2 regions of the Pseudoalteromonas sp. Isolate6 genome follow, and region 2 is predicted to be linked to the other one. Evidence: riboswitches for the same ligand, from Rfam matches in the RefSeq annotation. Region 2 holds a riboswitch; the other holds the start of a gene.

Region 1 (6,999 bases), on a different contig from region 2:
TCGCAGCTTTCATCAAATAGTACGCGAAGCGGATCTTTACCTTGGTTGGCATAGTGCTCAATCAAAATATAAATGGTTAAGGCAATCGCGCGGGAAATTTTCCCCATATTTGGCGTACTTTCATCGCTTGCCAAATAATAAAAGCCACGGGCATCGTGCTGTAAGTCATGGCCTAAAGCTGAAAATAGCGCTTGATAGCTATCAATTTGCTGATCTAATTCTTGCCAAAGGGTCGTGTCTTGCTCACTGATATGATACCCGCTCACCAGTTTTTTATTGATGGCTTGGAGCTCGTTGAGCATATCTAAGTTAATTGTCGTCATAATGCTAATCTTGTTTTGCTTTGGCACTAAATGGATATAAGGAGAAGGTATGCGATGCGATAGTGATCTTACTCTTTTGTTGCTCTTGGCTAAGTGCCAAGTCAGATTCGTTGATCAGCTTTTGATAAAGAAACAGCATTTCGTCTGCTTCAAGATCAGGGTAGCTATCGCTTAAAAAGCCTAATAGTGCCTGGCGCTTTTTACCGGTTTGTTGAAATCTCGTTTTTACCGAGTTGTAATCTGGAATGTAAGGGCTTTGATAAGCTGGTACATCGTCTTGATCGGGCAGCTGATATTCTTCATGTTCAAACTCAACGAGACTTGCCATATAAGCGACCATGTGACGCTTTTGCCCAAGGTTAAAACGTTGAATGTCTGACACAAATTCTGGTTGAACTGGTGAGAGTAAACGGTCAACGCCGCGCTTTCTAATTTGTCCAAGGACTTTAGAGGCTTGCCGTGTAATGAGTGTATTGCGGCGCAGTTCTTCACGTAACGGCATGAGGAGATCGGCACTGCGGCTTAAGCTTTCTCTACCAATGAGGTGCATATCTAAAATACGTGTTCTGAGCTGCTCCAGCATACGTTTGTCTGCAGCGCCACGGCCTAACTGTTCAATCTCGTCAATTTGCTCACTGACCTGAAGCTCTATTTGATCAAAGCAGCGTTGGAAAGGGCCGTGAATATCGACCATTTCCAGCATAGGTTCGATATATTCGTCAAACGCTTCCAATACCGCTTTATATCTCATGCCAAGAGACAGCGTTGAGGTGTCTGATTTGGCTTGCTCCACGAGGTTCATGATAGCGCTTTCGTTATGCTCGAACAGCTTAACAATTTTACGAACGCGTTCGTCCATAATGCGGCTAAAACGGCGTAGCTCAGAGTAGTCAGCCTCTTCACCGGCTTGTGCGATGCGATTACCTAATCTTTCTAAGTCTTTTACCAGCACCGTGATCTCTTCCGCTAAACCAAGGCTTTCTTCTTGCAAGAGGAAGCTGGCAAAGTCAGCGATTGCACGGTTGATCTCTAACTGTGAGGACTTAGCTAAAGGAATAATAATTTCTTGCTGGAGTAATCGATTGGTTTCTTTATAAATTCGTTCACTCGACCAGCTTGGGTTTTTCTGTTTTAAGATGTTTTGTACATCTTTTAGACTGAAATCAGCGAGCTTAAATCGTTTAAAAAGTAGCTCCAACACATTCCAGTGCTCATTTATCGTATTTAATAATTTTTTAGCTGGGATCATAACTTTCCAAGGTATAGTAGCTAGGCTACATCACAACTTCATCAATTTGTCACAAAATGTTTATCGTACGTAGCATGGGGACTGTGATGGTGCTAGAATCCGCCGCGAAAACGAACCCACCCCTTGTTACATTTAATTACAGGTTGTTTGCGCATTATGGTCACGCCCATTATTCTAACCCTGATCGCCATCGCTTTTATACTCATCGTTATAGAAGATATTATTCACGTAAACAAGGCCAAAACAACGCTTTTTTTTGGCACTTTATGTTGGATTATCGCCTTTATCTCTCCGATTAATGGCCAAAGCCCAGAAATTGTACAAATTGAGCTAGACCACAACATTTTGGAAATCGCAACTTTATGGTTGTTTTTAATGGCTGCAATGACATTTGTTGCCTATTTGAACTCAAAAGGATTCATCCAAAATATTGTTCATCGGATCATGCCAACCCATATTAGCGAACGCAAGCTAATGTTTTTGGTTGGTGCTTTTGCATTCATATTTTCATCCATCTCGGATAATATTACTGCGACGCTTATTTCATTAGCTGTTGTCATGTCTTTGAAACTTGACCCGAAAAAGTTAATAAAATATGCGACGTTAATTATCTTCAGTGTCAATTCGGGCGGCGTATCATTGATCACCGGTGATGTAACCACCTTGATGATATTTTTGGCCGATAAAGTCACGATCCCAGACCTTTTATTGCTGATCATGCCGTCGATGTTGAGTGTATTTGTGTTAGCAGCCATGCTTTCTATTGGTATGAATGAAAAAATTACCTTTGAAAAGGCTGAATTACGCAGAATTGAAAAGACCGATATCACCATTGCGCTCATCTTCTTATCAACCATTTTTGCTACGTTATTCTTAAGCGTGCAATACCATGTACCGCCGATGCTGACTTTCTTATTTGGCTTGTCTTTGATGTTCTTAATGGCGCAATTCTTGATGCGCAAGAAGGACGTCAATAAGAAAATCATCGACTATATCCGTGAAATTGAATACGACACGTTATTGTTCTTTGTGGGTGTGCTGTTATTAGTTGGAGCGTTGAAAGAGGTCGGTGTACTGTCTAAGTTTACCGATTTATACCTGCATCTTGCACCGGAATACGCAAACTACTTGGTCGGTTTAATGAGTGCGGCGGTAGATAACGTGCCTTTGACGGCTGCGCTATTAAAAGCAGACATTACGATGACTCCAGCGCAATGGCTAACCTTTACTTATGCGACTGGCGTTGGTGGCTCTATGCTCATCATTGGTTCTGCAGCGGGGATCATTGCAATGAGTAAGGTTAAAGCCTTAACCTTCTCAAGCTATCTTAAAATGAGTATCTACCTGCTTATCGCTTATACCATTGGATATAGTGGTGCGTATTTCGCGGGCCAGCTTATTTAAGACTAATGGATTTAATTTTTTTACCGCTTTGGGATAAGTTTTTCATAAATAACTTGACACCTAGACGGCTAAAAGATAATTTTCTTACATCGCCCGCATTGATTGCGGGCTTTTATTTTGCTTTTATTCAGATTAACAAAGGCAAAATAAACAGAAGAGGCGCGATGCTTAGGTAGTTAGTGTGAGGTGACGAGGCCAATGACCACTAGTGAGGGAAGTATTCGCCGAGGAGAAAAGTTGCTCGTCGCAGCGATTCTTCGGTTTACGAGGCTGAATCCTCGGAACTGTCACCGTATTGGTGGAGAGCTTCTGGCAAAGGTCATTTCAAGCATTCGTCTTTCTAGAAATCCCATGCCGAGTTCTCCTTATAAAATTTGACTGTGGTAACAGTCGAGAGGAGAGAAAATGAATTCGCAGTATGTTGTAGCCAAATTTGGCGGTACCAGTGTCGCTGACTTTGAAGCTATGTCTCGTTGTGCTCATATTGTTCGTGACAACCCAAATGTTCGCGTAGTGGTTGTTAGTGCATGTGCTGGCGTAACCAATCACCTTGTCACGCTCACTCAACAAAAAGAAGGTGAAGCCGGGCGCAAAGCAGTTGTGGCAGCGGTTGAAAACATACAGCAAGCGATTATCGATCAAGTATCTTTAGATGCTGATCTTGCTGAGGGTTACAAGCAAACCTTCAGTGAATTTGAAAGCCTTGCGAGTTTACCAGCACTTAGCAGACAGCAATGCGATGAAATGTTGAGTTTTGGCGAGCGTTTTTCTTCTTATTTGTTTACCCAAATACTACGTAATAACCAGGTTCAGGCGTCGCGCTTTGATGTTCGCAAGGTACTTAAAACAGATAATCAATTTGGTAAAGCGAATCCGAATGTCGCAGCGACGCGTGAAGCTGCGCAAACCAATTTGGTCGCGCTACTTGGCGATACAGTGCAAGTGACACAAGGGTTTATTGGTAGTGACCAATACGGTCAGACGACTACGCTTGGTCGTGGCGGTTCTGACTATAGCGCTGCACTGTTGGCTGAGGCAATTGATGCGTCAAGTGTACACATTTGGACCGATGTTGTTGGTATTTTTAGTACTGATCCGCGTTTGTGCGCAAAGGCTAGACCAATTCCTCGTTTGAGTTTTGATGAAGCGGCAGAAATGGCGACATTTGGTGCTAAGGTGTTACATCCCGCAACTATATTGCCAGCTAGTCGTAAAGGTATTTCAGTATTTGTTGGTTCAAGTCGTGACCCGCAAGCGGGCGGCACCTGGATTGAAAAAGAGAAAACGGCGCAAGCAGGCATTCGCGCTGTGACACAACGTAAAAACCAAATACTATTGACGCTAAAGAGCCCAGAAATGCTCCTTGCTAGCGGCTTTTTGGCTCGTATCTTCACCATTTTAAGTAATTACAATATATCGGTTGACTTAGTAACGACTTCGGAAATTAGTGTCGCGCTTACACTAGATAATGCGCCGAATGCTTCTCGGCCAGAGTTAGAACAAGCTTGTTTGGATGAACTTGGCGAGTTTTGTCATGTGACCGTCGAAAATAATCTTACTTTGGTGGCTATGATCGGCTCTGAAATTCAGTTGAAGAAGTGCCAACTTAACCTGATGGATGTGTTGTCAGAGTTTAATATTCGACTAATATGCCATGGTGCGAGCAAGCACAACTTGTGCTTTTTGGTTGAACAACATGAGTCAGATCAGGTCGTACAGTCAATTCATGCAAAATTACTAGAGGTTGCGTAAGTAGCTCCGTTGCCTGTGTTGCACTAATAAAAAAGTTGCATTATTGAGTTTGGGGTGGCACTTTGTTGATAACGTTTAGGGTTTGTTGACCTTTAAGTTTGTTTATCCCTAGGAGTGCCATCATGAATTATAAAGACGTCTACGAGTTTTGGTTTGTTGAATGCACAGAAGTTGACTGGTGGAAGAAGTCTGCGGACTTTGATCGCATAATAAAAAATCGCTTCGGTATTTTGCACCAAATGGCGTATCAAGGTGAGCTTTCGAGTTGGAGAGCGACACCACTTGGCGCGCTGTGCGAAATCATTATCTTAGATCAGTTTTCACGGAATATATTCAGAGACACTCCAGAGGCATTTGCCAGTGACCCTCTGGCGCTATGCCTCACTCAGCATGCCATTGAAAAGGGCTATCACCGCCAGCTAAACGACACTGAATTGATGTTTTTATACCTACCCATGATGCATAGTGAAAGTCGCATCATCCATCGCGCTGCAGATCATTATTTTCGTGACCTGCCTAATTATGATTTTGAAGTCGCGCATAAAAAAATTATCGATAGATTTGGTCGTTATCCCCATCGAAATGAAATACTCAATCGTGATTCAACAGAAGAAGAAATGGACTTTCTAGAGACCCCCAACTCGAGTTTCTAAGGTGTACCGAGAACCTCTCGCATTTTCAGCGGAAGTACGTATAATCGGCCGTCTACAAAAATAATGATTGATTACAGACATGGCTCATACGCGCGATGGATTTCAAAGCCGACTTGGCTTTGTGTTGGCAGCAGCAGGTGCGGCTGTTGGACTTGGCAACATTTGGGGATTTCCCACACAAGCTGCAAATCACGGTGGCGGTGCATTTTTACTGGTTTATTTTGCGGTGATTTTCTTACTCGCATTGCCTGCTCTTTACACCGAATTGTATTTAGGCCATCAGGCACAAGCAAATCCAGTCAAAGCACTTAAAACAGCCTGGCGTGAGCGCAATCCGAAAATAGGTGCTGCAGCGGGGTATATCGGCCTTGCTGGCGCTATCGTGATGCTAAGCTTTTACTCCATTGTGGCTGGATGGATGCTATCTCATGCACTTGATCCTCTTGCGCAAATGGCTGAATTAGATGTCGCACACCAGTTTCTGAGCGGTGACTCGATGCTTAGAAACTTTATCTTTACACCACTGATGTTAATTTTGACTGCGAGCATTATTCTCAAAGGGGTAAAGTCAGGCATAGAAGCCTGGTCGCGCAGACTTATGCCGTTGTTACTGGTATTACTGCTTTGCCTTATTGGTTATATGGCGACATTAGACGGCGCAGCAGAAGGGTTTAGAACGTATTTAGTTCCGGACTTTTCAAAAATTAGCGATCCTGATTTGATCATCGCGGCGATGGGGCAAGCGTTCTTTTCGTTGTCGTTAGGTGTGGGCTGCATGATGATTTATGGCTCGTACTTAAAACCGAATGAAAATCTACCTAAGCTTACATTTAGTGTTGCAATGCTAGATACCAGTGTCGCATTTTTGGCCGGTTTACTTATTATCCCTGCAATATTCGTTGCGCAGCAAAATGGTGTTCAAGTATTTCAAGACGGCAAATTAATCGGTGAAGGCCGGTTGATTTTTGCCATTTTACCTGAGCTGTTTGCTAATATGGGTGAAGTGGGGCTATTAGTAAGCCTGACTTTCTTTGTACTTATGTCGATTGCGTCAGTAACTTCTACCATTTCTTCAACAGAAATTCCGGTGTCGTTTTTAGTTGAAAATCATGGCTTTAATCGTAAGCAAGCGACCTGGTTGGTTACGTTGGTTATCTTATTAGCATCAAGCACGATTATTCTAAACTTTGATTGGCTGTTCGAGTTGGTGATCAGTCTATTCACGCAATATCAGCTACCATTGATGGGACTGTTCTACTTTATTACTGTTGGTTGGGTTTGGAAGCGCGGTAATCAGCTCCACTTAGAATCCCGTGGTGCACATTACTGGTTTGCTCAGTACGTTAGATTTGTTTGTCCAATCTTAATGACCGCGGTATTTATTAACGTAGCACTGGCAAAGTAGTGGCGATTTTTTAAAAACGGGAAGCTTTCGCTTCCCGTTTTGATTTTGAGAACAAGGCTCAGAAATCACGTGGGGAAACGAACTCCCCAGCTTGAATGCTCTCATAAGTTCGCTGCGCCAATGAATCTAAATTGGCTAAATCTTTTCCCATTGAAGCCAGTTGGTTTGTCACTGGAATAATATCGATATCTTCAACCCCAGAAAGTTGAGCTA
Region 2 (6,999 bases):
AATATCGAACTTACCCACTTCATATACTTCAAGGGCATGCCCACCGTGTTCAACATGCGTTACTCGTTTAGCTACGGGCTGAAGCATTTTTTCAATCACGCGAGCATTTAGTAAATTATCTTCCACCAATAAAATGTGAGCTGACACCTGCTCCGCCTTACGAGCAGGTGCTTGTTGACTGTCAATTTCAATGGGGACTCTCAGAGTTGCTCTCGTGCCAGCAGGCTCTTTCGCAATAAAATCTAATCGGCCGCCAAGCGCTGATGAAAGTAATTGGCAACGCTTAAGCCCTAATTGCGTGCCTTGAAAGTGCTCGCTATGCATAGATTCTCGTAACAGCTGATAGTCAAACCCAGGTCCAGTATCTTCAACTACAAACTCTAAAAATGACACATTTTCATCCACAATGAGATCTGCAAACACCTGAATACTGCCATATTCGGTAAACTTAGTTGCATTATTGACCAATTCACTGATTAACCAACTAACACGCTTACCGTCACAGTAACAAGTCACATCTAACTCGTTACTTAACGCCAGATTAAAAGCGAGAGATTTCTTGTGTGCGGTTAATTGAAAGGCAATACAGGCTGACTTTATTAGTGCGCGCAACGCGACCCGATGGCGCTCAATTACAACCTCTTGCTCGGAAAGGTTATTAAAGTCTTGAACGGAATAAAGTAATACGTCCAATTGATTTGCTGCATTTTTCACATGTTGTAATTGCTGAGAATCTTTATTATTTAGGTATTCATCCAGATACCCCTGAATGGCCTGCAAAGGCGTTCTTAGCTCGTGACTAACACGCGCTAAAAATCGTGATTTTGAGTGTAATGCATCGTCGGCAAGTTTTCTTGCCGCCTCTAATTTGTCAAGTGCTTCAGCTATTTCTCGCGCCATTGGGCGAAATATAAACTTGGCTTCGATAAACAATAGCAACAGTCCAAGCAGCCAAATTAACAGCTCTATTTTCCTCACCATCTCTGTTTTACTTCGCGCGTGCTGCTCGAACAGTGTAACGGCATTATCAAGATTTGGAAGTAAGTGCTGAGATGCGATAAAAATTTGCGCCACTAATTGAGGAGCTGGTTGCTGTAATTGTGACCTTGCCAAGGTAATAAAAGCTTTACTCTGAACATCTAACTGCACAGGTCCTTGATAGTAAAATACTTCGAGGGCTTCATTTAAATAAACCGCCTCACCACGCTCTATTTTGGTTAAAAAGTCATGATTACTCTCAAATTTGTCAATCGCTTGGCGCAGTGCTTCACTATCTCTTTTATCCTCTTGTGCACTGAAAAGTGCGATACGCTGAGACAACATCCGCTGCATACCTGCAATATTAATTACCCGTGCGTCTTGGCTCTGTTGATACAGTAGATACTGCATTACCCCCATCGCCATCGATAACAAGATAGCCATAGCTAATAATGCCCCGATATAACGATTTTTAACTTTATTTATTAACGACATATTTTTGTTTTTCATCTCATAGCGTTGTCTCAGCCGCAATCTTAAGTGTAGTTAACAATCGCATTATTTACAGCCCAATACTTGACACCTAGACGGCCAAAATGTTTCAATGCGCGCTCACCCTATTTAGATAGTTTGATGCTACGGCGTCAAGCTGAGGGCTGGAAGAGGTGCGTTATTCAGGTAACTAAGTGAAGGAGAGCAAACTCCGTTGCAGCTTAGTGAGGGGAATACACGCCGAGAAATTGAGTACTTTTTGCTAATACTCGTTTCGGGCGACTGGGCTGAATCCCAGCGACTGTCACCAACATACTTGGTGGAGAGCTTCTGGTCTTAGAAAAATAAGGCCATTGGCTGCCTTATCCTTTTTAAGTCCATTGCTCTTCGAATTTTAACGGTTCGAAGTTTGGACACCCTCCTAACTCCGAACATGATTTAAGTTCGGTAGAGATGAAATCACAATTCAACTTATCTGACTATCCATTGTGGACGGCCTTAGTAACACCTTTTGATGCTGAAAATCAGGTTGATTTTCACGTGTTAACGGCGCTTGTACGCGATCAAGAGCGGGCTCGTAACGGCATTCTTTTACTTGGCAGTACCGGCGAAGGCTTGGCGCTCACCCAGCAAGAGCAGCGACAAATCGTTGAGTTTGTTTGCCAGCTCGCGCCAAGCGTACCACTCATGATTGCCGTTGGCGGCAGTAATCTTGAGCAGCAGGCACAGTGGGTGCGCTTCTGCAATACGCAGCCCATTCATGCACTTTTGCTTGGCTCACCAATCTACGCAAAGCCCGGCAAAGTCGGTCTGGCACATTGGTTTAGCACACTACTTGATGAAAGTCACAATCCTTGCATGCTCTACAACGTACCTGGTCGCAGTGCCGTTGCTATCGCTCCTGAACTACTCGGCGAGCTAGCTTGCCACCCTAATCTGTGGGCACTAAAAGAAGCCAGTGGTGATATTGCCACCTTTGAAGCATTTCGTCAGGCAGCGCCTGATGTCGCAATCTATAGCGGCGAAGATGGCTTAATGCCCTACTTTGCACAAGCTGGTGCGACGGGTCTAGTGTCTGTCGCAGCAAACGCATGGCCGCAGCAAACCGCGGAATTTGTAAGGCGCTCGTTAAGCGGCACTTCTCCTAATTTATTTACCATCTGGTCAGAAGCTGCAAATAGCTTATTTGCAGTGGCAAATCCTATTCCGGTCAAAGTGTTAATGCATTTACAGGGCAAGCTCACAAGTCCTAACTTGCGCCCGCCACTGACACATTTAGAACTCACCCATACCGATGCGATCACTCGCGCGAACGAAACGATTTTATCTTGGAACTAAGGCAGTAAATATGAGCTGGTTAACTCTACTAAACGATTTAGAAAATGGCACAGTACGTGCTGCAACACAGGATGAGCAAGGCCATTGGCATGCTAACGTAGAAGTCAAACAAGGGATCCTTGAGGCATTTAGAAATGGCGTAAATACGGAATTCCCAGGTGGATTTGTTGATAAGGATAACTTAGCACCACGCGGATTTGCTGCCCAAGATGGCGTTCGTATGGTTCCTGGCGGAAGCAGTGTAAGACGTGGCGCTTACGTCGCAGCGGGCACAATCATTATGCCACCGGCTTATGTCAACATTGGTGCCTATATTGATTCAGGTACTATGGTAGATAGTCATGCGTTGGTTGGTTCTTGCGCGCAAATTGGTAAAAATGTCCACCTTAGCGCAGCGGTGCAAGTGGGTGGTGTATTAGAACCAGTTGGAGCAAGCCCTGTTGTTGTTGAAGACGATGCCTTTATTGGTGCCGGCTGTGTATTGGTTGAAGGAGTTGTTGTTAAACGCGGTGCCGTATTAGCACCGGGTGTGCGCCTTTCAGCAAGTATTCCTGTCTATGACTGCGTGAACGAGCGCTTGCTTGACAAAGGTGAAGCCATCCCTGAAAACGCGATAGTGATCCCAGGCTCCCGTCCAGCCTCAAGTGAGTGGGCACGAAAGCAAGGACTAAGTATGTCATGCGCACTTATCGTAAAATACCGTGATGAACAAAGCGATGCATCACTGGCGCTGGAAGAGGTTCTACGCTAATGACTTGGTTGAGCACGTCACAGCGAACCGCAGCTGAGGCATTGATCCAGCAACAGGACACGCCTCTCTTTTGCTACGATTTAGATAAGCTAAGTGCGCATGTTAAGCCCTTAGTTGATCAGCAAATCGTTAGGCTTTGGTATGCCGTAAAAGCGAATCCGCTATCACATATCATTCAAACCCTAGATGACGCTGGGTTTAACTTTGATGTGGCATCTAGCGGCGAGCTTGAACAGGTGTTATCTCAAGGGATCGCACCTGAGCGCGTGCTCAACACCGGTCCTGCCAAATCACTAAAGCAGATCCGTCATTTTGCAACACAAGGCGTACGTATTTTCGTGGCTGAAAGTCACAATCAAGTACGCTGGTTAAATCAAGTAGCCGAAGAGTTTGAGCTTCAATTTGAAGTTTTACTGCGGGTGCAGTTACGCTTTGATAAAGCAGAGCACAATCCACTTGGTGGCAATACGCTAACTCCTTTTGGTCTCGGTGCTGAGCAGTGGCAAGCCCTAACTTTAAGTGACTACACCCACCTAGATTTTGTCGGGCTGCATATTTTCCAGTGGGGCAATATGCTCTGTAGCGATACACTCGCTGAACTTTGGCAGGCTATGGTTACGCCTTTAGTTCAGCTCGCTGCTGATTTAGATATTACTCTAAAGGTACTCGACTTAGGTGGTGGTCTTGGCATCCCCTATGATAGGCAAAGTCCTTCTCTCGATTGGCAGAAATTATTAGACACGCTCGCATCGATAAAATCCGCCACGCAAGTGGAAGAATTATGGATGGAATTAGGCCGCTATGCGGTTGGCGAATGTGGTTTTTATCTCAACCCTGTGGTGGAACAAAAGCAAAACTACGGTGAACAACAACTGATTGTCGCAGGCGGTGTCAACCATCTGTTGCGTCCAGCCGTTACCGGACAAGCGTTCCCAGCTGAATTGTTACGCCAGTCTCAAGCTGAGGTCACAGACTTTCATATTCATGGCCCACTTTGTACGGCGCTGGATAAATTAGGCACCCTACACTTACCAAGCGACAGTAGCGAGGGCGATTGGCTTGTTTTCAGTCAATGTGGTGCCTACGGCTACACCGAAAGTATGCCGTTCTTTTTATGTCATGAGCTCCCAGCAGAGTACATCATCTCAGCTGGAGAAATCAGCTGTGTCCGTGAAGCTGAGCCCGCTTCAAGTTATTTGAGGTAAACATGAATACCATTACACAACAACATATTCAGGTTGGTGAAATTGCCAATGGTCTGCCTTTGACTATTCCAGTCTATCGCATCAAAGGCGATGGCAGTGGGCCTAAGGTGTATATTCAAGCGAATATGCATGGCGCCGAGGTGCAAGGTAATGCAGTGATTTATCAACTGCTGGAACAGTTGAAGCAATTGTCATTAAAAGCGGACATCACCCTAGTGCCTTACGCAAACCCGATTGGTTGTAATCAGAAGTCTGGTGAGTTTACCTTAGGTCGTTTCGATCCAATTACGGGCACGAATTGGAATCGGATGTACATCAACCATTCCGCGTTGGTTACCGAGTTTGTGGAGCAAAACCCGACGCTTTCAATCACAGAAATCGCTCAGCAATTTCGCCAACGATTAGTTGAGCGCACCCAAACACTACTTGATGGGCCCTTAGATAGGTTGACGACAGGTAAGCGCATCGCCTTGAATTTACAGCGTCTAGCTCACGAGGCTGACATTGTTTTAGACCTTCATACGGGGCCAATTTCAGCAAAACACCTGTATTGCCCTGAGTATGCAAAAAACAGCGCTCGATATTTTGATATTCCACATGTGTTGCTTATTCCGAGTGACTTTGATGGAGCCATGGATGAAGCCAGTTTTTGTCCATGGTGGAACTTGCAGCAAGCCTATCAGGCTATAGGCCGAGAGATCCCAGTATTAACTGAAGCGTTTACGGTTGAGCTTGGCTCTCAAGAAAAAATTGATTTAGCGGAAGCATTGAATGACGCTAATAGCATTTTGAGCTACCTGAACCATAAAGAGGCCTTTCAAGATGCACACTTTATGCCGCAAGACATCACCCGTTACGTCTGTCGACTAGAAAATTATCGCGCCTTTTATGCCCCAATGGGTGGTATGGTGGAATATACAGCAAAGCTTGGAGAACATATTAAGGCGGGTCAAACCATTGCTAAAATTCTCAGAATGGAGCGCTATTTATCAGAAGCTCCCTTAAATGAGATCAAGTTAGACGAAGATGCCATCGCCATTTTGCACTTTGCGTCTGCTAGCGTGAATCAAGGCACTGAGCTTTATAAGTTTTTTACTCAAGTTGAAACGCTTTAACTTGAGTACTTAAGTTGCGTGAGAGTAAGTCAAAGCAAATAAGCTCTACTTATTTAGCTTAACGCTTACTAAGGTATGGCGGCGATAGCCGCCACCTTTTTTATTTGTACCTATTTTTCTTTCTGACATTTTTGACCTTCGAGATTCATTTCCCTTTCATTATCATTAGTTAATAATGTAATCAATTGTACTTACTCTCGGCGCATACAGGATGAAACTTACACACTTATCAATACCGGCTTTAGCCTTGCTTACCTTGCCACTTTACGCTCAAGAAGCCCAACAGGAAGATGAAATCGATTTAGTCAAACAGTGCGTACTAAACGCAGTATTGACTGGAGAAAAAGATAAAACCATTGAGCAAGTCCGTACAGAGTGTGCCGAGGCTGATGCAGATAAAACCCTAAGCCAATTAGATAAACGCATGGCGCGTGAACGCGTAACAGAAAAAAACCGTAACGTATTAACACCACATAAGCGTAACTATATTTTGCCAGTTTCTTATATGACCAACGTCAACAGCAGACCATTCGACGGTCTAAAAGCTATTGACGATGAAGACGGCGAGCCAATCGACAACTTTGAAGCCAAATACCAAATCTCGTTAAAAGCGCCTATTTATAAAAGCTTTTCGGATAAAGATCAGGCAATCTATTTTGCTTTTACACTGCAATCGTATTGGCAGCTGTACAACAAAGATGTGTCTTCGCCATTTCGTGAAACCAACTATGAACCAGAAATCTTTTGGATTAATTTTTTAGATGATGAAAACGTGCTGTGGGGCGATGAGATGGCCTTTGTACTTGGGGTTTCCCACCAATCGAACGGACGCAGTCAACCAAACTCCCGCTCTTGGAATCGTATCTATGCGAATTTTATCTGGGAAAACCGAGGTTTTGTATTCAGCTTTAAGCCTTGGTATCGCTTACCTGAAGATGACAAAGATGATGCGTTAGATCCGCGAGGAGACGACAACCCAAACATAGACAAATATTTAGGTAACTTCGAGTTTAGTGGCGTATATCGTCATGAAGAACATGAGTTTGGCTTTATGTGGCGCAATAACTTAAGCAGCGATAATCGTGGAGCAATTCAGTTAGACTGGTCATTCCCAATTTGG

Evidence for each region. Region 2 has a riboswitch for lysine ahead of dapA (4-hydroxy-tetrahydrodipicolinate synthase). Riboswitches for the same ligand answer to the same signal wherever they lie in the genome.
Region 1: another riboswitch for lysine. It lies ahead of lysC (lysine-sensitive aspartokinase 3); the one in region 2 lies ahead of dapA (4-hydroxy-tetrahydrodipicolinate synthase).

What each region holds. Positions count from the first base shown of each region.
Region 1 is NZ_JAKEVK010000040.1:8,376-15,374, forward strand. Features, by position in the region: gene L1D50_RS08165 (hypothetical protein) at 1-323, opposite strand, end outside; gene L1D50_RS08170 (hypothetical protein) at 328-1,572, opposite strand; gene nhaD (sodium:proton antiporter NhaD) at 1,729-2,976, shown strand; lysine riboswitch at 3,123-3,293, shown strand; gene lysC (lysine-sensitive aspartokinase 3) at 3,382-4,728, shown strand; gene L1D50_RS08185 (DUF924 family protein) at 4,851-5,381, shown strand; gene L1D50_RS08190 (sodium-dependent transporter) at 5,461-6,786, shown strand; gene L1D50_RS08195 (DUF2989 domain-containing protein) at 6,845-6,999, opposite strand, start outside.
Region 2 is NZ_JAKEVK010000008.1:25,321-32,319, forward strand. Features, by position in the region: gene L1D50_RS02150 (response regulator) at 1-1,488, opposite strand, end outside; lysine riboswitch at 1,631-1,808, shown strand; gene dapA (4-hydroxy-tetrahydrodipicolinate synthase) at 1,924-2,808, shown strand; gene L1D50_RS02160 (2,3,4,5-tetrahydropyridine-2,6-dicarboxylate N-succinyltransferase) at 2,819-3,559, shown strand; gene L1D50_RS02165 (PLP-dependent decarboxylase) at 3,559-4,764, shown strand; gene L1D50_RS02170 (M14 family metallopeptidase) at 4,767-5,879, shown strand; gene L1D50_RS02175 (phospholipase A) at 6,091-6,999, shown strand, end outside.